DNA from 4 places in the Mesorhizobium sp. P2_E10 genome. Region 2 is predicted to be linked to each of the others. Evidence: predicted binding sites of a transcription regulator. Region 2 holds the regulator's gene; each other region holds the start of a gene.
What was found. The regulator PhoB, encoded in region 2, activates phosphate uptake and scavenging genes when phosphate is short. The targets are predictions, from matches to a motif close to TGTCATNNANCTGTCAT.

Region 1 (5,340 bases), on a different contig from region 2:
GACGCGCGGCATGGCTTCCGCCTCGCCGGCGCGCTGCAGCGGCTCATCGACATCGGCGCCTGCGGCCAGTTCGGGATCGAGCAGCCGGTGGGTGTAGTCGAAGGTGGGCCCAAGCAGCTGGCCGCCGGGCAGGTCCTTGTAGGTCGCCGACACGCGCCGCTCGACCAGCATCGTGGCGGTGTCGATGGCCCTGGTGTAGCCGAAGCGCGGCAGCGTGGTGCGATAGGCGCGTACGAGAAAGATGGCCTCGATCATATCGCCGCGCGCCTGGACGATGGCGAGCGCCGCCAACTCCCGGTCGTAGAGCGAGCCTTCGCTCATCACCCGGTCGACGCCAAGCGCCAGTTGCTCGACGATCTGGTCGAGGCGAAGTGCGGGTACCGAACGATCGCCGCGCCGGCGATCGGCAAGCAGTCTGTGGGCGTTGGCGATGGCCGCTTCGCCACCTTTTACCGCGACATACATGCTACGCCTCCATCGTCTTGATGCGCGTGGTGCGCGGCAGGCAGGCGATGCCGTCCGGCGTGGCCAGGACGAGGTCAACGCCGCGTGGAAAACGCTGATTGTTCTGCTTCCATTGTTCGACGAAATGGCGTGGTATCTGCGCCGGTGCGATGGTCGCCGTCGTCTCAATGCCGGGGCCTGCGAGCAGAAGCGAAGTGCCCGAGATGAGATCGCTCACCTGCAGGATCAGCGTGGTGGAGCGGTCGGGATAGTCCTGGGAGCCTTGCGAAAAACCGTCGAGCGACATCATCTCGGCCGGTGCCGAAATCAACGCGAAATGCGCGTCGGCCGGCGTGTTGGCCACGGGCGCGCCTGAGTGGAAGCCGAGCCAGGATTTGACCGCCGCGGCGGCCTGCAAGGCAGGATCGAGCCAGAGCGGCGTGTCGTTGTCGCACAGCGCCAGCGCGATGGCGCCGGCGGTGGCCGACAATGGCGCCGGCGGGCGGGCAAAGGCCGGCAAGGGCTGCACTGTGCCCGGCCGCGCCATCGCATCCATCACGGCACGGAACACGGTCTGCGCATTGAACACCGGATCGGCGAAGCCGCCATCGATCGACTGGGTTGCAATGTCCATCAGTCTTCTCCGCGCACCATGGTGAAGAAATCCACCTTCGTTGCCGCCGTCTCGGCGCGGCGTTTTTCGCGCGCTTCGCTTAGAGCCGCCTGTAGCGGGGCGATGAGTTTGGTCTGAACATTGTCGCGGTGGGCAGAATCCTGCCAGAGCGCATCGGCGATGGCCGCGAGCCTCGCCTTCTGCTTGTCACGGCCGAGCGCGTAGCAATGGCCGACCTGTCCGGAGGCCAGCCGCACCGTGGCGCGGGTGACGGTGGCTTCACCAACATTGAAGGGGGCGCCACCGCCGCCGATGCGGCCGCGTACGGTGACCAGGCCGGTCTCGGGACCGCGCAAAAGTTCGGCTTCCGCGGGCAGACCGGCCGCGTTCCAGAGGCGGACGATGTCATCGCCGCTTGCCTGCGCCAGCGTTGCCATGACGGCTTTGCGCTCAGCCTGATCGCGCGCTTCCTGTCCTCGCATGGCCGCTGCTCCTGTTCGTGCATATTTGTCTAGTGATATAGACATCTATACAAATTATATCTATTATCTAACGCCTGTCCATGACGGGTGGATGACAGGGCGAAAGATCGGGGTGCAAATGGTCGGGCAGCAAATGGCTGATAGCATCGAGCGGCGCAGCGGCGTCTCGTTGTGGCGGCAGATCGCCGACCAGATCCTGCATTCGATCGCCTTGGGCGATTTTGCCGAGAATGCCGCGCTGCCGCCGGAAGTGGCGCTGGCCGAACGCTACGGTGTCAACCGCCACACGGTGCGCAGCGCCATATCAGCCCTGGTGCAGGACGGCGTGCTCAGGGCAGAGCAGGGGCGTGGCACCTTCGTGCTGTCGCGCAAGCGGCTGTCCTATCCGATCGGCGCGCGCACCCGCTTTTCGGAAGGCCTGCAGGGGCAGGCATCGGAGCGGCATATCGTGCTGCTCGCCTCATCGGTCGAGCCGGCGAGCCAGCGTGTCGCCGAGGGGCTTGGGCTGGCCAAGGGCGCCCAGGTGATCAGGTTGGAGACACGCGGCGAGGCCGACGGCCGGCCGGTGTCACGGGCGACCACCTGGTTTGACGCCAAACGCTTTGCCGGCATCGATGCCGCGATGGCGGAGACCGGTTCGATCACTGTGTCGCTGGCCCGCTTCGGCATAGACGACTATCTCCGGCAATCGACCGTTCTGTCGGCGCGCCACGCCGATGCGGCCGATCTTGCCGACCTCGACCTGCAGCCGGGCGCCATCGTGCTGGTCACGGTGGCCGTCAACGTCACGCCCAACGGAAAGCCGATCCAATTTTCCGAGTCTCGCTTTCCAGCCGAGCGGGTGGAGCTGAAGCTGTCGGCGCTTTGAGTGTGCCGGCCTTAGTCTGATATCAGACCATCTCGGTCGCGGTCATTTGTCAGGGACTTGGCGTTTGAGGACCGTCTTCCCCCACTCCGTCTCGGCTTCGCCGAGCCCCCTCTCCCCCCTCCGGAGGGAGAGGAAGGGAGCCCTCGTGGCGGAGGGAGAAGGAGGAAGTGATTGAGAGAGCGTTGGCTGCAATAGGCTCGCGCCATTCCTCTACCCCGTCGATCGGGGGAGAGGTGGCTCGGCGAAGCCGTGACGGAGTGGGGGTCGACCTGCGCGGGGCGTCGTCAGTTCAAGCCGCCTGCCATGTTATGACCCACCTCGATCACGGCCTTGATCAGGCCGGATTTCTCATGCGCCCAGCGGGCAAGATCGCGCGGCGTATCGCCGAGCGTCGTGCGATGGGTGACGAGCTTGGCGAGCGGCACCGCGCCGTTGCGGATCGAGGCGGCGACATGGTCGAAGTCGGCGCGCAGCGCGTTGCGGCTGCCGACCAGCGTCATCTCGCGCTTGTGGAATTCAGGGTCGGAAAAGGTGATGTCGTCCTTGACCACGCTGACCAGCACCAGCGTCCCGCCATGCGCGACATGGGCAAAGGCAGACTGCACAGACTGGGTGTTGCCGGTGGCGTCGAAAACCACGTCGAACCCTTCGCCGCCGGTTGCCTCTCGCACCAGATCGGCCGCAGAACCCTGCGAAGCATCGAGCGTCGAAAAGCCGAGCTCACTTGCGGCAAAGCTGAGCCTTTCGCTGCTCATGTCGAGCAGGGTCACGTCAAGCCCGGCAATGCGGGCAAACAGCGCCGTGCCGAGCCCGATCGGCCCGGCGCCGATGACCAGCGCGCGGGCGCCTGGTACAGCCCGCGCGCGGCGCACGGCATGAGCGCCGATGGCCAGGAACTCGACGGCAGCGGCATCGGCCAGGGACAGGCCGTTTGCCGGATAAAGATTTTGCGCCGGCACCAGGATCTGCTCGGCCATGGCGCCGTCGCGATGCACGCCGAGCACCTCGATGCTGACGCAGCAATTCGGCTTGCCTTGGCGGCAGGCGATGCATTTTCCGCAGGCGAGATAGGGGTTGATGATCACCGGTTCGCCGATGGCGAGTTCGACGCCTTCGCCGGTTGTGATCACGGTGCCCGAGACCTCATGGCCCATGATGCGTGGATAGGCGAGGAACGGATGCTTGCCCTCGAAGATGTGAAAATCGGTACCGCAGATGCCGACATGGCTGACCGCGACCAGCGCCCAGCCTGAGGGCGGTGCACCAGGTGCGGGGCGATCTTCCACAACAAGGTCGCCGGGCGAGCGGCAGACAACGGCTTTCATGCTTCAATCCAGTCGGGTTCTTTGTTTGACGCAATTCCTAGGGAGAACCGCTTCTCACTTTCCTGGAACTGATGAAATCGCCGGCCCTTCGGCCAGGCCGGGCCGGCGATCAATTTCGGTGGTGACTATTTGCCGCCGCGGCGGCGCAGGCCGTCGAAGTAGACGATGACAATGATCAGCACGCCGGTGATGATGCGCTGCCAGAAGGCGTTGACGTTCAAAAGGTTGGCGCCGTTGTTGATGGTGGCAAGGATGAAGGCGCCGAGCAGCGGGCCGTGCACCGAGCCGACAGCGCCGAACAGTGAGGTGCCGCCGATGACCGAGGAGGCGATCGCCTGCAGTTCCCAGCCCTCGGCCTGGGTAGGGTTGCCGATACCAATGCGCGAGGCCAGCAGCACGCCGACAAAGGCGGCGCACAGGCCCGACAGCGTGTAGGCCATGTAGATCGTGCGCTGGACATTGACGCCCGACAGGCGCGAGGCCTCGGCGTTGGAACCGACCGAGAAAAGATAGCGGCCCCAGCGGCTGTGGTGGAGGAAGATATAGGCCGGGATGCCGACCATGATCACCATCCAGAACAGATTGGGGACACCGAGGAAGGAGTTGCGCGAGAACTCCTGGAAGGCGTCGTTGTTGATCGAGATCGAGTTGCCGTTGGTCATCAACAGGCCGATGCCGCGCAATGAGGTGAGCGTCGCCAGCGTGATGATGAAGGGCGGCAGTCCCATCTTGACGATGCCGAAGCCGTGGAACAGGCCGATGCCGACGCCGACCAGCAAGGTGATGAGAATGGCGAGGATGACCGGCACGCCGGCATTGATCAGCATGGCGGCGATGACGGTTGCAAAGCCGACCACCGCGCCAACGGACAGGTCGATGCCGCCGGTGATGATGACGAAGGTCTGACCCACCGCAAGGATGGCGATCATCGAGCCCTGGCGCAAAAGGTTCGAGATGTTGTTGCCCGAGGCAAAGCTCTGCGTCGACACCGACAGGATGACCCACAACAGGACCAGCAGCGCCAGCAGCGTCAGCCCGAACAGGGCATTGTAATTGCGTTTCGGTTTTTCGACTGCTGCTGCTTCGGTGCTCATGTCTGTCCTCCCAGCTTTTCTTGTTTCTCGGCGAGCGCCTGCGTGAGAATTTCTTCGTGGTCGGCGGTGCGGAACCCGTGCGTGGCGACCAGCTTGCCACGCCTGAAGACGTGCAGCGTGTCGGAGAGTTCATAGACCTCCGGCAAATAGGACGAGATCAGGATGATGCCGGCACCCCTGGACAGCAGCGCGCCGAACAGGCGGTAAATCTCCGCCTTGGTGCCGACATCGACGCCGACCGTCGGCTCGTCGAAGATGAACAGCTTGGCGCCGTGCGCCAGCCATTTGCCGATGACGATCTTCTGCTGGTTACCGCCGGACAGGCTGGAGGCGAGCGCGCTGCGCGTAGGTGTCTTGATCCTGAGATCGGCAATCTGGCGATCGGCCTCGGCCTTCTCCTTCGCGCCGGAAATCAGCATGTTCTTGGAGATGCGTTTGTAGATCGGCAGATTGAGGTTGAGGCCGACAGGCAAATTGAGGCAAAGGCCCTGGTCGCGGCGGCTTTCCGGCGCCA
Region 2 (5,340 bases):
TCGTCGAGCTCAGGGCGCGCGTCGGCATGGTGTTCCAGAAGCCCAATCCGTTCCCGAAGTCGATCTACGAGAACGTCGCCTACGGCCCGCGCATCCACGGACTGGCCAAGCGCAAGGCCGACATGGATCAGATCGTCGAGTCGAGCCTGAAGAAGGCGGCGATCTGGAACGAGGTCAAGGATCGCTTGCAGGAGCCCGGCACCGGCCTTTCCGGCGGCCAGCAGCAGCGTCTGTGCATCGCGCGCGCCATTGCCGTGTCGCCCGAGGTGATCCTGATGGACGAGCCCTGCTCGGCGCTCGATCCGATCGCCACCGCCCGTGTCGAGGAACTGATCGACGAACTGCGCCAGAACTACACGATCGTCATCGTCACCCACTCGATGCAGCAGGCGGCGCGCGTGTCGCAGCGCACGGCGATGTTCCATCTCGGCTATCTCGTCGAGGAGGGCGCCACCGACAAGATGTTCACCAATCCCGACGACAAGCGCACCCAGGACTACATCACAGGCCGGTTCGGCTGAGCGGTTCCGGCAGCGAAGTTTCAGGCACGAGGACGAGGATCATGGGTGAACATACCGTCGCATCTTTCGATGAAGAGTTGGGGCAGATCAGCAAGCTGATCCGCGACATGGGCGATCTCGCCGGCTCGATGGTCAGCGGCTCGACCAAGGCGCTGCTCAATTCGGACAACGCCCTGGCGCAGCGCGTCGTCTCCGACGACGCCATCATGGATGCGCGCCAGCGCGAGCTGGACGACCGCGCCATCACGCTGATCGCCAAGCGCCAGCCGATGGCCAACGATTTGCGCGCAGTGGTCGGCTCGATCCGCATGGCCGGCGACCTCGAGCGCATCGGCGACCTGGCCAAGAACATCGCCAAGCGCGTCGGCACCGTCGGCCTCAGCGTCACGCCGCGCGACCTGTCGCATTCCATCGATGCGATGGCCCAACTGGTGCTCATCCAGGTGCAAGGGGTGGTCGAGGAATACGCCGCCGCCGATGCGGCAGCGCTCGCCAAGCTCAGAAACGACGACGAGCGCATCGACGTCAAATACACCTCGGTGTTCCGCGAGCTTTTGACCTACATGATGGAAGACCCGCGCAACATCACCGCCTGCACGCATCTGTTGTTCTGCGCCAAGAACCTCGAACGCATCGGCGACCATGTGACCAACATCGCCGAAAATGCATATTATGTTTTGACCGGCTCGCAATTGCCCGCCAATCGTCCGAAGCAGGACGAGACGGCGATGTCCGCGCCGGCGGCATGACGACAAAGGTGACCAGTCGATGATCGCGCCACGCATCATGGTGGTGGAGGACGAGGAGCCGCTAGGCGTGCTCCTCCGCTACAATCTCGAATCCGAAGGTTACCAGGTCGAGGTGGTGACGCGCGGCGACGAGGCCGAAATCCGCTTGCAGGAAAACGTGCCCGACCTGCTGGTGCTGGACTGGATGGTGCCGTCGGTTTCCGGCATCGAGCTGTGCCGGCGCCTGAGGATGCGGCCCGAAACCGAGCGGCTGCCGATCATCATGCTGACCGCGCGCGGCGAAGAGAGCGACCGCGTGCGCGGCCTGTCGACCGGCGCCGACGATTATCTGGTCAAGCCGTTCTCGACGCCGGAATTCATGGCCAGGGTCAAGGCGCTGCTGCGCCGCGCCAAGCCGGAAGTCCTGTCCAGTGTGCTCAAGGTCGGCGACATAGTGCTCGACCGCGAATCGCACCGGGTCTATCGCAAGAAGAGCGAGATCCGGCTCGGGCCGACAGAATTCCGGCTGCTCGAGTTCATGATGCGGCATCCCGGCCGGGTGTTCTCGCGCAGCCAGTTGCTCGACAATGTCTGGGGCGAGACGATCTATATCGACGAGCGCACGGTCGACGTCCATGTCGGGCGGCTGCGCAAGGCGGTCAACAATGGCCGCATGCCCGACGTCATCCGCACCATCCGCGGGGCGGGCTACGCGATCCGCGAAGACTAGGTCCCTCGGCGCGGAAGCGTTTATTGGTTGAATGCGTCCACTCCCGGACCTCACGCGTCGATGATTGGCTCAGCCCGCTCATGGCTTCGTCATCCTTGGGCGAAGCAAGGAGCGTAGCGACGCGGCGCAGACCCAAGGATCCATGCCGCGACCTCAAGGCGTTGCTACTGTGCAGAATTCTGCCCCGTTGAATTCTTTGACCGATTTCACGGCATGGATCCCAGGGTCTCCGCGACGGAGCTTCGCTCCTGCTTCGCCCTGGGATGACGACGTTGGGACGGCTTCGGCCAATCTCCAAAGTCGGCGACAATCTGCGGCATCAATGATTGACGTCGTCCTCAGGCCACGTCTTTCCCGATAGCGCCAGCCCGTGCCTGCCCGCCCGGCGCGAAGATCTCCTGGTCGACGAAGCTCAGTGCCCGCATGGCGCAGCCTTCGCGGATCAGCGGCAATTCGTTCGGTTCGGTGTCGAAGGAGATCGATTTCGAGTGCTGGCCGCCGGCGGTCTGGGCGATGGCCTCGCGCAGCGCCGGTTCGATCAGGTCGAAGGCGGCGGCGCTGACGCCGACCATGGCGACCGGCGCGGGATCGATCAGCGCAAAAAGACTGCCGAGGCCGAAGCCGAGCGCTTCGCCGGCCTTGCGGTAGGCCTCGCGCTCCGGCCCGTCTTTCTCGCGTGCCGCGACGGCGAGCGCCCGCATGTCGGCGTCGCTGACATCGGCGACCGGCTCGGCGTCCTCGCCCAATTGCCTGGCGTTGCGCCAGATGGCGTAGTTGCCGGCATAGGCCTCGACGCAGCCGCGCCGCCCGCAACGGCACAGCGCCCCGCCCGGGCGATGGATCATGTGGCCGAACTCGCCGCCCGATGAATGGGTGCCGGTGAACAGCTCGCCCTTCAGCACCAGTCCCATGCCGATGCCGTGCGACAAAAGGATGGCGATGAAATCGTCGTGGTAGCGGACCGGATCGCGCCACTGCAGCGCCACCGCCATCATGTTGCAGTCGTTTTCCATGGTGGCCGGAATGCCGAATTCGCCTTCCAGTATGTCGGCGAAGGCGATGTCGGTCTGCGGCGTGATCGGCGACCACAGCATGGCGCGGGCGTGCGAATCGGTGATGCCTTGGATGCCCATAGCAATGCGGGCAACGCTGTGGGTGTCGAGGTCGGGATCCTCGAGCCGACGCCTGACTATGGCGACACATTCGCCGATCAGTTCGTCGCGCGGCATGGTCAGCGTGTCCAGCCGGCGCTGCTCTTCGGCCACCACCTGGCCGGCGTAGTCGATGACAGCGACGGAAAGGAAATTCAGCGACAGCACCACGGTCATCACAGCGGCGGCTTCCGGATTGAGTCCGAGACCGACTTGCGGCCGACCGCGTTTCAGCGAAACCGGCTCGCTGGCCTTGCTCTCGGCCAGGATGCCTTCCCCGATCAGGTCGGCGGAGATCGCCGATATGGTGGAGTGGCTGAGGCCGGTGGTCGCGGCGATCTCGGTCCGCGACGGCTGGCCGGCGCGGCGCACGGCCGAAAGCACCATCGCCCGGTTGCGGCGGCGCAAATCGTCGTGGCGGATTCCAACCGACATCTTTCTTGCTTTCCTCCCGGTCGTCCCCGCGGCCTCTCATGATATTGAAGGCAGTCGGTGACACCAGCCAAATATTGGCAGAAGCCGGCAGGCCTGTCATTATTTATTGCGAGTCTCGAAAAAAAGTCAGTGACACATCAAAATCCATCAGAATCGATGTTGACAGCGCTCCGGCGTTGGATCAGTATTTTTTCGAGGCTCGAAAAAATAGAGCCTTTGTGCCGGCCTTCGGGCCAGTTTGGTCGCGCCGCACGCGGCGCAGGGAGGATACAATGAAAAGATTCACAGCCGCCATCCTGGCGGGTGTCGCCATGTCGCTGACGCTGGCGTCGGTCGCACAGGCGAAGGACAAGGTCATTGGCGTTTCGTGGTCGAACTTCCAGGAAGAGCGTTGGAAGACCGATGAAGCGGCGATGAAGACGGCGATCGAGGCCGCCGGCGACAAGTACATCTCCGCCGACGCGCAGTCCAATCCCGGCAAGCAGCTTACCGATGTCGAGAGCCTGATTTCGCAGGGCGCCAACGCGCTGATCATCCTTGCGCAGGATGCATCGGCCATCGGCCCGGCGGTGCAGAAGGCGCTGGACGAAGGCATTCCGGTCGTCGGCTATGACCGTCTGATCGAGAACAAGGATGTCTTCTACCTGACCTTCGACAACAAGGAAGTCGGCCGCATGCAGGCCCGCGAAGTGTTCAAGGCCAAGCCGGAAGGCAACTACGTCTTCATCAAGGGCTCGGGTGCCGATCCGAATGCCGATTTCCTGTTCGCCGGCTCGATGGAAGTGCTGAAGGAAGCCATCGACGGCGGCAAGATCAAGAATGTCGGTGAGGCCTATACGGACGGCTGGCTGCCTGCCAACGCCCAGAAGAACATGGAACAGTTCCTGACCGCCAACGACAACAAGGTCGATGCGGTGGTTGCAGCTAATGACGGCACCGCCGGCGGCGTTGTCGCCGCGCTGACGGCGCAGGGCTTGGCCGGAACCGTACCGGTGTCGGGCCAGGACGGCGACCACGCCGCGCTGAACCGCATCGCACTCGGCACGCAGACCGTGTCGGTGTGGAAGGACGCGCGCGAACTCGGCAAGAACGCCGCCGAGATCGCTTCGCAGCTCGCCGACGGCAAGAAGACCGGCGACATTGCCGGCGCCAAGGACTTCACCACGCCTGGCGGCAACACCGTCAAGTCGCTGTTCCTGACCCCGGTTGCCATAACCAAGGACAACCTCAACGTCGTCATCGACGCCGGCTGGATCAAGAAGGACGAAGTCTGCGCCGGCGTCACTGCCGGCAGCGTTGCGGCCTGCAACTAAAACCGGACCGCTATCGGTTCCAAATCTCGGCGCCGCGGCCCAAAAGCCGCGGCGTTTCTCAAGGGGCTTTCCGCTTCAAATGACCGCGGAAAGCAAATAGCATCCATGTTTCCGGCATCCGCGCCAGACGGCAAACCGGTGGGAGGATAGCATGACCGACACGACCTCTAATCAGCCGGTCGCCAGCACTGCCGCGGACCGGGCGCGTGCATCCGAACTCAGCGCCGTCGGGCGGTTCCTCAGGGCTACCGAGCTCGACACGCGCATGCTCGGCATGGTCGGCGCGCTGCTGGTCATCTGGGTCGGCATCCATATCCTGTCGGGCGGGCTTTTCCTGACGCCGCGCAATCTGTGGAACCTGTCGGTGCAGACCTCCTCGGTCGCGATCATGGCGACCGGCATGGTGCTGGTCATCGTCATGCGCAACATCGACCTTTCGGTCGGCTCCGTCGAAGGCGTGAT
Region 3 (5,340 bases), on a different contig from region 2:
CCGCCAACCGGCTGGCCGAGGAAGCCGACGTAGTGCTGGCGGTCGGCACCAGGCTGCAGGATTTCACCACCGGTTCCTGGTCGCTGTTCAAGAATTCCGGCAAGACCATCATCGGCCTCAACGTCCAGCCTTTCGATGCCGGCAAGCATCGCGCGCTGCCGCTGGTCGCCGATGCGGCCGAAGGCCTCGCCGAACTTGGTGCAGCACTGAAGGGATGGAAGGCGCCTGCCGCCTGGACCGACAATGCGGGCAAGGGCAAGAAGGACTGGCAGGCCGATGCCGGCAAGGTGACGGCGTCGACCAACGCCGCCTATCCGTCCGACGCGCAGGTGATCGGCGCCGTACAGCGCGCCATGGGTTCCGGCGTGACGTTGCTGCATGCCGCTGGCGGTCTGCCCGGCGAATTGCACAAGCTCTGGCAGGCCGGTGCGCCCGGCTCCTACCACGCCGAATACGGCTTCTCGACCATGGGCTACGAGATCGCCGGCGGGCTCGGCGTCAAAATGGCCAAGCCCGACGAAGAGGTCGTCGTCATGATCGGCGACGGCTCCTACCTGATGCTCAATTCCGAGATCGCCACCTCAGTGATGCTCGGCCTGAAGCTAACCATCGTGCTGCTCGACAACAGAGGCTATGGCTGCATCAACCGATTGCAGATGGCGACCGGCGGCGCCAACTTCAACAATCTGTTGAAGGACTCGCGCCACGAGATTCTGCCCGACATCGACTTCGCAGCACACGCGGCAAGCCTCGGCGCCATTGCCGAAAAAGTGCCTTCCATCGCCGGGCTGGAAAACGCCTTGCAAAAGGCAAAGAAGAACACCCGCACCACGGTGCTGGTCATCGACACCGATCCGCTGGTTTCGACCGATGCCGGCGGCACATGGTGGGACGTCGCCGTGCCCGAAGTCAGCGCGCGCAGCCAGGTTAGGGCGGCGCGCAAGGCCTATGATGAAAAGCGCCAGATGCAGACCATTGGCGATTGATACTGGCGCCGCCAAGCCCCTACCTCCCCCTTGTGGGGAGGTCGGACCGAAGGTCCGGGTGGGGGTTCGGCGCCGCACCCCACCCCGCTGCTTCGCAGCGACCCTCCCCACAAGGGGGAGGGTAAACAAGAAACCGGAGTGACGACTTGAAAGCCAAACTGGGCATGTCCCCCATTGCGTGGTGGAACGACGATCTTGCGGAACTCAGCGATGACGTGTCGCTGGAGGAGTGTTTGCGCCAGTCGCGTTCGGCCGGCTTCACCGGCATGGAAATGGGCCGGCGTTTTCCCAATGACCCCAAGATCATGCTGCCGATCCTGAGAGAGGCCGATGTCACGCTGTGCGGCGGCTGGTTCTCCGGCACGCTGGTCGATGAGGACATGGGCAAGAACAAGGATCGCATCCAGCCGATGATCGACCTGTTCAAAGCGGTCAACGCGCCTTGCATCGTCTATGGCGAGGTCGGCCGCTCCATCCAGGGCGACCGCTCGAAGCCGCTGGCCACCAAGCCGAAGCTGTCGGACGACGAGATGAAGGCCTACGCCGGGCGCCTGACCGAATTCGGCGAATGGTGCGCCGAACAAGGCATGCCACTTTCCTACCACCATCACATGGCGGCGGTAGTCGAGACCGAGCCGGAGCTCGATGCCTTCATGCGCCACTCGGGCGAAGGCATTCCCTTGCTGCTCGATGCCGGTCACCTCGCCTTTGCCGGCGGCGACGTGTTGCGCGCCATCGACAACCATCATCAGCGTATCAGCCACGTCCATGTGAAGGATGTGCGCATGGACGTGATCGACAATCTCGATCGCAGCAAGCAATCCTTCCTCGATGCCGTGGCGCTTGGCGCTTTCACCGTGCCGGGCGATGGTTCGCTGGACTTTGGCGCCATCGTGCAAAAGCTGGCGGACCATGGCTATGAGGGCTGGTTCGTGGTCGAGGCCGAGCAGGATCCGAAGAAGAATCCACCGCTGAAGATGGCGCAGGTCGGCTACGCCGAACTGATGCGGGTGATGACCGCCGCCGGCTACACGGTCGAAACGCAAGGCTTCCCCAACGCATGAATGCTGGATTTGCCGTGACGGGCAGCCTATCTGATGCCCAGTTGGTGAAACCCGGATTGGCCCGATGAAAGACTATGAGCACCCGTTCTTCCGGCCCTTGTGGCGGCGCGTTGCCATCGTCGTGGTCTGCCTGGTCTGGTCGGTGATCGAATTTGCCACCGGCACACCCTTCTGGGGCGTGCTCGCCCTTGGTTTCGCCGGCTACGCGGTCTGGCAGTTCTTCTACCTCTACAAGCCGGTCGATGAGGCGAAGCCTCCGGTCGAGCCGAAGGAATGAAGCGGCCCATGATACGGAAGGGCATTCGGACCGTGTACTGCACGCCTGGTGGATCGCGGACGGTGGCGATTGGCCGAAACGCTCCTCGCTTCGTCATCCTAGGGCGGAGCAAGGAGCTTCGCTCCTGCTTCGCCCTAGGATGACGAAGTTGAGAGGCCCCCGGCTAATCTCCGAAGTTTGTTCACGGGACCGCAAGCAGGGCTGAAATTAGGGAGACAAAAATGTCGAAACTGCTCGTCAAAGCCAACAAGGGTCATGGCCGCGTTGCCCATGTCACGCCGAAAAGCGCCGGCTGGACCTATGTCGGCTTCGACCTGCATCGGCTGAAGCCGGGCGAAAGCGCTTCGGGAAAAACGGATGATCGTGAAATCTGCCTGGTGTTCGTCACCGGCAAGGGCAAGGCGACAGCCGGCGGCAAGGAGCTCGGCCTGCTCGGCGAGCGCATGTCGCCCTTCGAAGGCAAGCCGTGGTCGGTCTATGTGCCCGCGGGCTCCGACTGGTCGGTGACCGCGGACACCGAACTCGAACTCGCCGTCTGCTCGGCGCCCGGCCTTGGCGGCGGCCTGCCGGTCCGTGTCATCGCGCCCGACGATCTCGGCCAGGAGATCCGCGGCAAGGGCACGAACACCCGCTACGTCACCAACATCCTGCCGGAGGGCAAGCCGGCCGATTCGCTGCTGGTGGTCGAGGTCATCACGCCCGGCGGCCATACATCGAGCTACCCGCCGCACAAGCACGACCAGGACAATCTGCCGGCCGAGTCCTATCTCGAGGAAACCTACTACCACCGCCTCAACCCGCCGCAGGGCTTTGCCTTCCAGCGCGTTTACACCGATGCCGACAAGAATGGCGAACGCGCCCTAGATGAGGCGATGGCGATCGAAGACGGCGATGTCGTGCTGGTACCCGAGGGCTACCACCCCTGTGCCGCCTGTCATGGCTATGATCTCTATTATCTCAACGTCATGGCCGGACCGAAGCGGACGTGGAAGTTCCACAACGCGCCCGAGCACGAATGGCTGATGAAGGCCTGATCGGTCCCGCCTTTTCGGCTGAAGCTGTTGGTCCAGCTTGGAAAAATCGTCGGCTAAGGACCTTCAGGGTCGATTTGCCATCGAAAACCCTTCAAAGCTTCGTCAATCCGTCATGGAAATCGCCTATGGCAGCGGAGCTGACGAGGACTTCTTATGCGCTATGCCATCTATTTCACCCCCCGGCAGGACGAACCGCTGGCGCGGATCGCCGCCAACTGGCTCGGCCGCGATCCGTTTGGTGCGGCGACAAGGCCTGTCGAGGCCGTTGCCGAGCTGTCGGCGGCGGAAGTCGCCTTCCACACGGCGTCGGCCCGCCGCTACGGTTTTCATGCGACGCTGAAGGCGCCCTTCCGGCTGGCTCCCAACGAAACGGAAGCTTCGCTACGCGCCGGGTTGGATGCCTTTGCCGAAGCGACGCCTGTGGTGACCATCCCGCGCCTGGTCGTCAGCCAGATCGACAGCTTCTTTGCACTGGTGCCGGAAGGACCGCTGCCGGCGCTCAACCGCTTCGCCGATGACGTCGTGCTCGGCTTCGACCGTTTTCGCGCGCCGCTGACCGAAGCGGAAATCGAACGCCGCAGCCCCGATTCGCTGAAACCGGCCGAGTTCCGCAATCTCTGCCAGTGGGGCTACCCCTATGTCTTCGAGACCTTTCGGTTCCACATGACCCTGTCCGGCCGCGCCGGGTCACAGGAAAGCCCCCGTTTGCGCGCAGCAATCGACAGCCTGTTCGCGCAGGTGCTGCAACAGCCGGTGCCGGTCGACGCGCTGACGCTGTTTGTCGAAACCGAACCCGGCGCCCCGTTCATGGTGCTTTCCCATCACGCACTCGGGCGCCGCGCCGCCAGAAAAACTGCCTGACGCTGAACCAGCAAGGACTGCCTGCAATGACCGCCGAGACCGTACTGAACAATGCCCGCATCGTCCTTGCCGACGAGATCGTCGAAGGCTCGATCGTGCTGCGCGACGGTTTCATCGCCGGCATCGAGGCCGGCACCGGCAGAACCGGCGAGGACATGGGCGGCGACTACATCATCCCGGGTCTGGTCGAGCTGCACACCGATCACCTCGAAGGCCACTACGCGCCACGGCCCAAGGTGCGCTGGAATCCGATCGCCGCAGTGCTCGCTCATGACGCGCAGGTTGCGACGGCCGGCATCACCACGGTGCTCGATGCCTTGCGCGTCGGCATGGACGAGGATGCCGACCTGACATCCCTAGACATCCGCAAGCTGGCCGACGCCATCGAGGACAGCGTGCAGCAGGACCGGCTGCGGGCCGACCATTTCATCCATTTGCGCTGCGAGGTTTCGGCACCCGATTGCCTTGCCGCCTTCGCCAATTTCGACGGCGACGAACGGGTCAAACTGGCGTCGCTGATGGACCATGCGCCCGGCCAGCGCCAGTTCGTCAATCTGGAAACCTACGCCTATTACTACCAGCGCAAGCTGAAGCTGACCGACCGTGACTTCAAGCTGTTCTGCGACAAGCGAATGGCCGAATCGGCGCGGAATTCGGCCCCCAACCGCGCGGTGATCGCCGCTGCCTGCCATCAGCGCGGCATCGTGCTCGCCAGCCATGACGACGCCACGGCAGGCCATGTCGACGAGGCGATCGAGCAAGGTGTGCGCGTCGCCGAATTTCCGACCACGGAAGAAGCCGCAAGGGCCTCGAAGGACGCCGGCCTCGGTGTGCTGATGGGCGCGCCAAACGTCATGCGCGGCTCCTCGCATTCGGGCAATGTCTCGGCCCGCACGCTGGCCGGTGAGGGCCTGCTCGACATCCTGTCGTCCGACTACATTCCGTTCAGCCTGATCCAGTCCGCCTTCTTCCTCGGCGACGTGGTCGAAGGCATTTCCTTGCCGCAGGCGGTGGCCATGGTCTCCAAGAATCCGGCGGATGCGGTCGGTCTTACCGACCGCGGCGTCATCGAACAGGGCCGGCGCGCCGATCTGGTGCGCGTGCGTGTCGACGACCAC
Region 4 (5,340 bases), on a different contig from region 2:
TCTGACCGGAGCGCCGATCTTCATCACCATCGGCTTGCTGGCGACCGGCATGGGCGGCCTCGTCATGCATCTGCGCGCCAGGCGCGCCGAGCGCCGGACAGTGGCCCTGCTCGACGAAGCCACGGCCCGCAGCCGCGCCGAGATCGAGACGCTGGCCGATCGCATGTGGGAGATGCAGGAGAGCGAGGAGCGTTTTCGCGGGCTCATCGATGCGCTGGGCGACCTCGTCGTCCATCGCGACCGCGACGGCCACATCGTCTATGCCAACAAGGTTTTCGCCGGCCTTGTCGAAATCGATCAGCGCGACCTTGCCGGCAAGACCCTGACCGAACTCGGCATCGACGTCGGCATTGTCCCCGATGCCGCCTTTTCGGATCACGAATGTTTGAGCTCCACCGACGTCGCCATCCGCACGCCGGCCGGGCCGCGCTGGTTCTCGTGGATCGAACTGTCGGTGCGCGAGAAGGACTCGGGCGCCGTCTCGCACCGGGCGATCGCCCGCGACATCACCGCCCGCAAGCGCGCGGAATCGTCACTGATCACCGCTCGCGAACGCGCCGAATATGCAAGCCAGGCCAAATCGCGCTTCCTCGCAACCGTCAGCCATGAAATCCGCACGCCGATGAACGGCATCATGGGCATGGCCAAGCTTCTGGCCGACACCCATCTTTCGCCTGAGCAGCGGACCTATGTCAGTGCCGTCTCGACCTCGGCCAGCGCACTGCTCGCCCTGATCGAGGACCTGCTCGACTATTCCAAGATCGAGGCAGGCCGCTTCGACCCGGAACCGCAGCCGACATCGCTGCGCGAAATCGCCGACAACATCATCGAACTGATGGCGGCGAAAGCCTTCGCCAAGAACATCGGCCTCGGCTGTCACGTCGAACCCGACGTGCCGCTGATGATCACAGCCGACCCCGGCAGGGTGAGGCAGGTGCTGCTCAACCTCATCGGCAATGCCGTCAAATTCACCGACAGCGGCGGCGTGCTGGTCAGCGTCGCACGGGCACGCACCGAGACGACCGACCGCATTTGCTTCATCGTTGCCGACACCGGCCCCGGACTGCGCGAGGACGACATGGAGCGCATCTTCGAGGAATTCGAACAATCCGACGGCACCTCGACCCGTGTGCATGGCGGCGCCGGCCTCGGTCTTGCCATCTCCAGGCGCCTGGTGACAGCCATGGGCGGCACCATCTCGGTGTCGAGCCGGCTCGGCGAAGGATCTGAATTCGTCTTCGAAATCCCGGCCATTGCGGCCACCGAGGCACCGCAAAACCGCCAGAGCATTCTATCGGGCCGGCACGCGGTGATCGTCTCGAAGAACGCCATCGAGGCCGATGCCATCGCCCGCACCATCCGTGCCCATGGCGGCGTCGTCAATCTGGCTGCTACCTCGGCCCAGGCGGCGCCTTTTGCCGCGGACTGCGACGTGCTTCTGATCGATGCGGCTATGGAAGACAGCGATGGCAGGCTGCTCAAGCGCCTGCGCCAGAGCGGCTTTGCCGATTGCGAGGCCATCACGCTGATCGCGCCGACCGACCGCGGCATGCTTGGCGAATTCCGCGCCAGTGGCTACGCCACCTTCCTGGCAAGGCCGGTGCGCGGCGAGACGCTGTTGCGCGTACTTTTGACCAGCCATGCCCCGACGCTGCCCAAGCCGCAGCCGGAAAAACGCGGAGCCCCCTCCATTCGTACCCTCGGTGGTCGCCGGCAAGGCCTGTCGGTGCTGATCGCCGAGGACAACGACATCAACGCCATGCTCGCCCGCGCCACGCTTGTGAAGGCCGGGCATCGCGTGAAAGTGGTCGGCAACGGCAAGGCCGCGGTCGAGGCCGTCACCGAGGCCGGGCTCAAACATCGTTTTGACGTGGTGCTGATGGACCTGCACATGCCCGTCATGGACGGGCTTGATGCGATCGCCGCCATCCGCCGCCACGAGGAGGAAATGGCGGTGCCGCCGGTGCCGATCATGGTGCTTTCCGCCGACAGCCAGGAAAAGACCCGCCACGCCGTGCTCGCCCACGGCGCCAGCGGCTTTGTCACCAAGCCGCTCGATCCCGACGCTTTGGTTCATGCCGTCGAAGGCCAGGTGGCCGCCTGAATTGGTATCCGCCCTTTCGCTTCCCAGATAATGTAGCCGGCTGACGGCCTTGGAGCGCCGCGTGTCTTGTGGGACGCGCCCGGACGTTGCAGCGCTTTTCGCTCGGCACATCATCCCTTGCGGAACCGAAGGCGAGTACGGCAAAACTGATTCCGCTTGCCGAAGTCGCGCGCTGGCCAGCCGGCGAAGTATTGCCCAGAACGCCGTATCACGGTACTGTCACAATCCTGTTGCACCTACACCGTATCCCCGTGCCAAGAGGGATGGCTCGAAGGAGAATCACTCGTGCATACAGTTATGCCGGAATGTGACACTCGGCCGAACGCCAGCAGCGCACTGCTCGCCGGGCGTAGCGCCGATTCCGTCATAAAAGGCGCTTCGCTCGGCCGGATCGGCAACCTCGAAGTGCGGCTCGCCCGCAACGAGGCCGAGATCGCCGCTGCCCAGGAAGTGCGCTACCGGGTATTTTATGACGAGCTTGGCGCCAGGAAGGACCTGTTCCAGGACCACCGCGACGCCGATCGGTTCGATCCGCTCTGCGACCATCTGCTCGTCTTCGACACCACGCTCTCCGGCCCCGAGCACCGCCGCATCGTCGGCACCTACCGCCTTCTGCGGCAGGAAATTGCGGCAACGGCAGGCGGGTTCTATTCCGAGGGTGAATTCGAGCTGACCAAGCTCATCGCCCGCCATCCCGGCCAGCGTTTCCTCGAACTCGGCCGCTCCTGCGTTTTGCCGGAATACCGCTCGAAGCGTACCATCGAGGCGCTGTGGCAAGGCATATGGGCCTATATCAAGCACTATGAGATCGGCGTGATGACCGGCTGCGCTTCGTTCCATGGCACAGTGCCGGCGGCGCATGCCGAGGCGCTCACCTATCTTGCCCATCACTGCCGGACCAACTCGGCCTGGGATGTACGCGCGGTCACCGGGCGCTATTGCTCGATGGATTTGATGCCGATCGAGGCGGTCAACACCAAGGCGGCCATTGCGGCCATGCCGCCGCTGGTCAAGGGCTATCTGCGCGTCGGCGCCCGCATCGGTGACGGCTGCGTCATCGACCGCGAATTCTCGACGGTCGACGTGTTCGTCGTGATGCCGGTCAAGGAAATCGGTGCGCGCTACGTCAACTACTATGGTGGGGAAGCCCAGCGCTTCGCCGCCTGACGCCAGCGAATAGCGAATAGCGAATAGCGAATAGCGAATAGCGAATAGCGAGAGCTACGCCGCAATCTTGCGGACTGCTATCCCCTATTCGCTACTCCCTATTCGCTACTCACTCTCAAGGAATGTCTTCCGGCCGCCGTCCCGGCCGGCTCTTGTAGGACGGAAACGACCAGCCGAACTTGAGTGCGCCGCCGCGCACCAGGAAAGCCGCTGCGAAGCCCGCCAGGCCGGCGGCAAACGGCGGCAACCCGGCGAGATCGCCCAGCGTGTAGAGGGCAGCACCGGCAAGGGCGGCGGTGACATAGATTTCGGGTCTCAGCAGCACTGACGGCTCGCCGGCCAGAAGGTCGCGCAGAATGCCGCCAAAGGTGGCGGTGAGCACGCCGGTGATGACTGACACGACCGGAGAGCCGGTGATGGCCAGACCCTTGGCAGCGCCCATCACCGAGAAGGCAGCGAGACCGACGGCGTCGAGCCAGAGCAGCAATTTGTAGCGGGACTCGACACGGTGCGCGCTGAAGAAGACCAGCACCGCAACCACCGCGCAGATCAGCACGTAGTCACGGTTGGCGACCCAGAACACCGGCAAATTGAGGATGACGTCGCGAAACGTGCCGCCGCCGATGCCGGTAACGCTGGCCAGGAACAGGAAACCGATAATGTCGAGCTGCTTGCGCGAGGCGGCAAGCGCACCTGTCGCCGCGAAGACGGCGACACCGGCATAGTCGAGGAGGTCGATGGGGTTCATGGGCGAACAATGAAAGAGTGAATAGCGAATAGGGAAATAGCGAATAGCACAAAGCCACGTGGCGGCTATTGGCTATTTCCCTATTCGCTACTCGCTATTCCCTACTCGCTTATCCGTTCAAGCGTCCCTCTCGGCCTCGTCATTGACCGGCCCAGGTTCGACAGGCGTTTCGCTCGCCACATATTTGGGGCCGCCCTTGGCGACGCCGACCATGGCCGGCCGCAGCACGCGCTCGCCGATCGAATAGCCCGGCTGAACGATCTGGACCACGGTGTTGGCCGGCACGTCCGGATTGGGCACCTCGAACATCGCCTGGTGGAAATTCGGATCGAACTTCTCGCCTTGCGGCTCGAGCTTCTTCACTCCGTGCCGCTCCAGCGCCGACAACATGGCGCGTTCGGTGATCTCGACGCCGTCGATCAGCGCCTTGAACCCGGCATCGCCCGAAGCCTTGGCCTCGGCCGGAATGGCGTCGAGCGCGCGGCGCAGATTGTCCGACACCGACAGCATGTCGCGGGCAAAATTGGCCACCGCATAGGTCCGTGCGTCATGCACGTCGCGCGCGGTGCGGCGGCGCAGGTTTTCCATCTCGGCCGCGACGCGCAGCGCGCGGTCCTTCAGCTCTTCGTTTTCCTTCAGAAGCCGCACCAGCGCTTCATAGTCGCCGTCGATGCTGCCTTCGGCGCGCTCGCCAATGGCCTCGGCCGTTTCGATGTCCTCGGGCGCGCGTTCGTCTTTCGTCTGGTCGCTCATCGCCGTTTCCCGTCATTTCGAATGGTTCGGATTTGTGCCCGATATCGAGGTTTGGCAGCCAAAAATCAAGGGGTAAGCGGTATTGACGGCCACCTGTCGCGCCTGGCCGGTGCGTTGCGGAGGCGTTCCATTTTAATTCAAATTTTACTGTAATCACCGGCTTTGCTTGCCTGAATGTTGCGATGGGGGAACCATTCCCTTGCTGGAGGAGTTTCGGTCTCGACAAAGGATTTTGAGATGATGACCCGCAACAATGGCGACAGGCGCGAAAGTCTCGCTGCCGATATCAGGCGCCAGTTCACCACCGAGGCAACGACCCGCTTCCTGCGCACACTGCCGGCCTTCCGCACCGAGGCCGACATTCCCGACCATTTCAGGGACCTGCTCGACCGGCTGGACGGTGTGGAAGGCAGCCTGGCCGGCGGTGACCGCCGGCAATAGCGCCACGGACGGCTTGCATCGCGCGACATTTACGCACAGTAATTTGGCGTGATCTGCGCCTTGCGGCAGCGGCGGGCTGCGTCTATGCTTCCTGATGAACATGATTTCCCCCGAGGCTGCTGCCAAC

Region 1: phnF (phosphonate metabolism transcriptional regulator PhnF) is a predicted target of PhoB. The motif match lies at 1,620-1,636, and genes of this name have one in related genera.
Region 3: AC1D0N_RS01480 (DUF1045 domain-containing protein) is a predicted target of PhoB. The motif match lies at 3,459-3,475, and genes of this name have one in related genera.
Region 4: olsB (l-ornithine N(alpha)-acyltransferase) is a predicted target of PhoB. The motif match lies at 2,322-2,338, and genes of this name have one in related genera.

Annotation. Positions count from the first base shown of each region.
Region 1 covers NZ_JBFUEK010000012.1:84,377-89,716, forward strand. Annotated here, with positions in the region: gene AC1D0N_RS25155 (carbon-phosphorus lyase complex subunit) at 1-465, opposite strand, end outside; gene phnH (phosphonate C-P lyase system protein PhnH) at 467-1,078, opposite strand; gene phnG (phosphonate C-P lyase system protein PhnG) at 1,078-1,539, opposite strand; gene phnF (phosphonate metabolism transcriptional regulator PhnF) at 1,658-2,407, shown strand; gene AC1D0N_RS25175 (zinc-binding alcohol dehydrogenase family protein) at 2,692-3,732, opposite strand; gene AC1D0N_RS25180 (ABC transporter permease) at 3,858-4,826, opposite strand; gene AC1D0N_RS25185 (sugar ABC transporter ATP-binding protein) at 4,823-5,340, opposite strand, start outside.
Region 2 covers NZ_JBFUEK010000006.1:267,103-272,442, forward strand. Annotated here, with positions in the region: gene pstB (phosphate ABC transporter ATP-binding protein PstB) at 1-521, shown strand, start outside; gene phoU (phosphate signaling complex protein PhoU) at 563-1,270, shown strand; gene phoB (phosphate regulon transcriptional regulator PhoB) at 1,290-1,979, shown strand; gene AC1D0N_RS18500 (ROK family protein) at 2,318-3,565, opposite strand; gene xylF (D-xylose ABC transporter substrate-binding protein) at 3,838-4,878, shown strand; gene AC1D0N_RS18510 (sugar ABC transporter permease) at 5,030-5,340, shown strand, end outside.
Region 3 covers NZ_JBFUEK010000001.1:275,064-280,403, forward strand. Annotated here, with positions in the region: gene iolD (3D-(3,5/4)-trihydroxycyclohexane-1,2-dione acylhydrolase (decyclizing)) at 1-986, shown strand, start outside; gene iolE (myo-inosose-2 dehydratase) at 1,133-2,050, shown strand; gene AC1D0N_RS01470 (DUF3329 domain-containing protein) at 2,115-2,327, shown strand; gene iolB (5-deoxy-glucuronate isomerase) at 2,549-3,361, shown strand; gene AC1D0N_RS01480 (DUF1045 domain-containing protein) at 3,515-4,222, shown strand; gene AC1D0N_RS01485 (alpha-D-ribose 1-methylphosphonate 5-triphosphate diphosphatase) at 4,249-5,340, shown strand, end outside.
Region 4 covers NZ_JBFUEK010000016.1:64,445-69,784, forward strand. Annotated here, with positions in the region: gene AC1D0N_RS27435 (hybrid sensor histidine kinase/response regulator) at 1-2,104, shown strand, start outside; gene olsB (l-ornithine N(alpha)-acyltransferase) at 2,402-3,271, shown strand; gene AC1D0N_RS27445 (trimeric intracellular cation channel family protein) at 3,387-4,019, opposite strand; gene grpE (nucleotide exchange factor GrpE) at 4,137-4,772, opposite strand; gene AC1D0N_RS27455 (hypothetical protein) at 5,010-5,213, shown strand; gene AC1D0N_RS27460 (fatty acid desaturase) at 5,308-5,340, shown strand, end outside.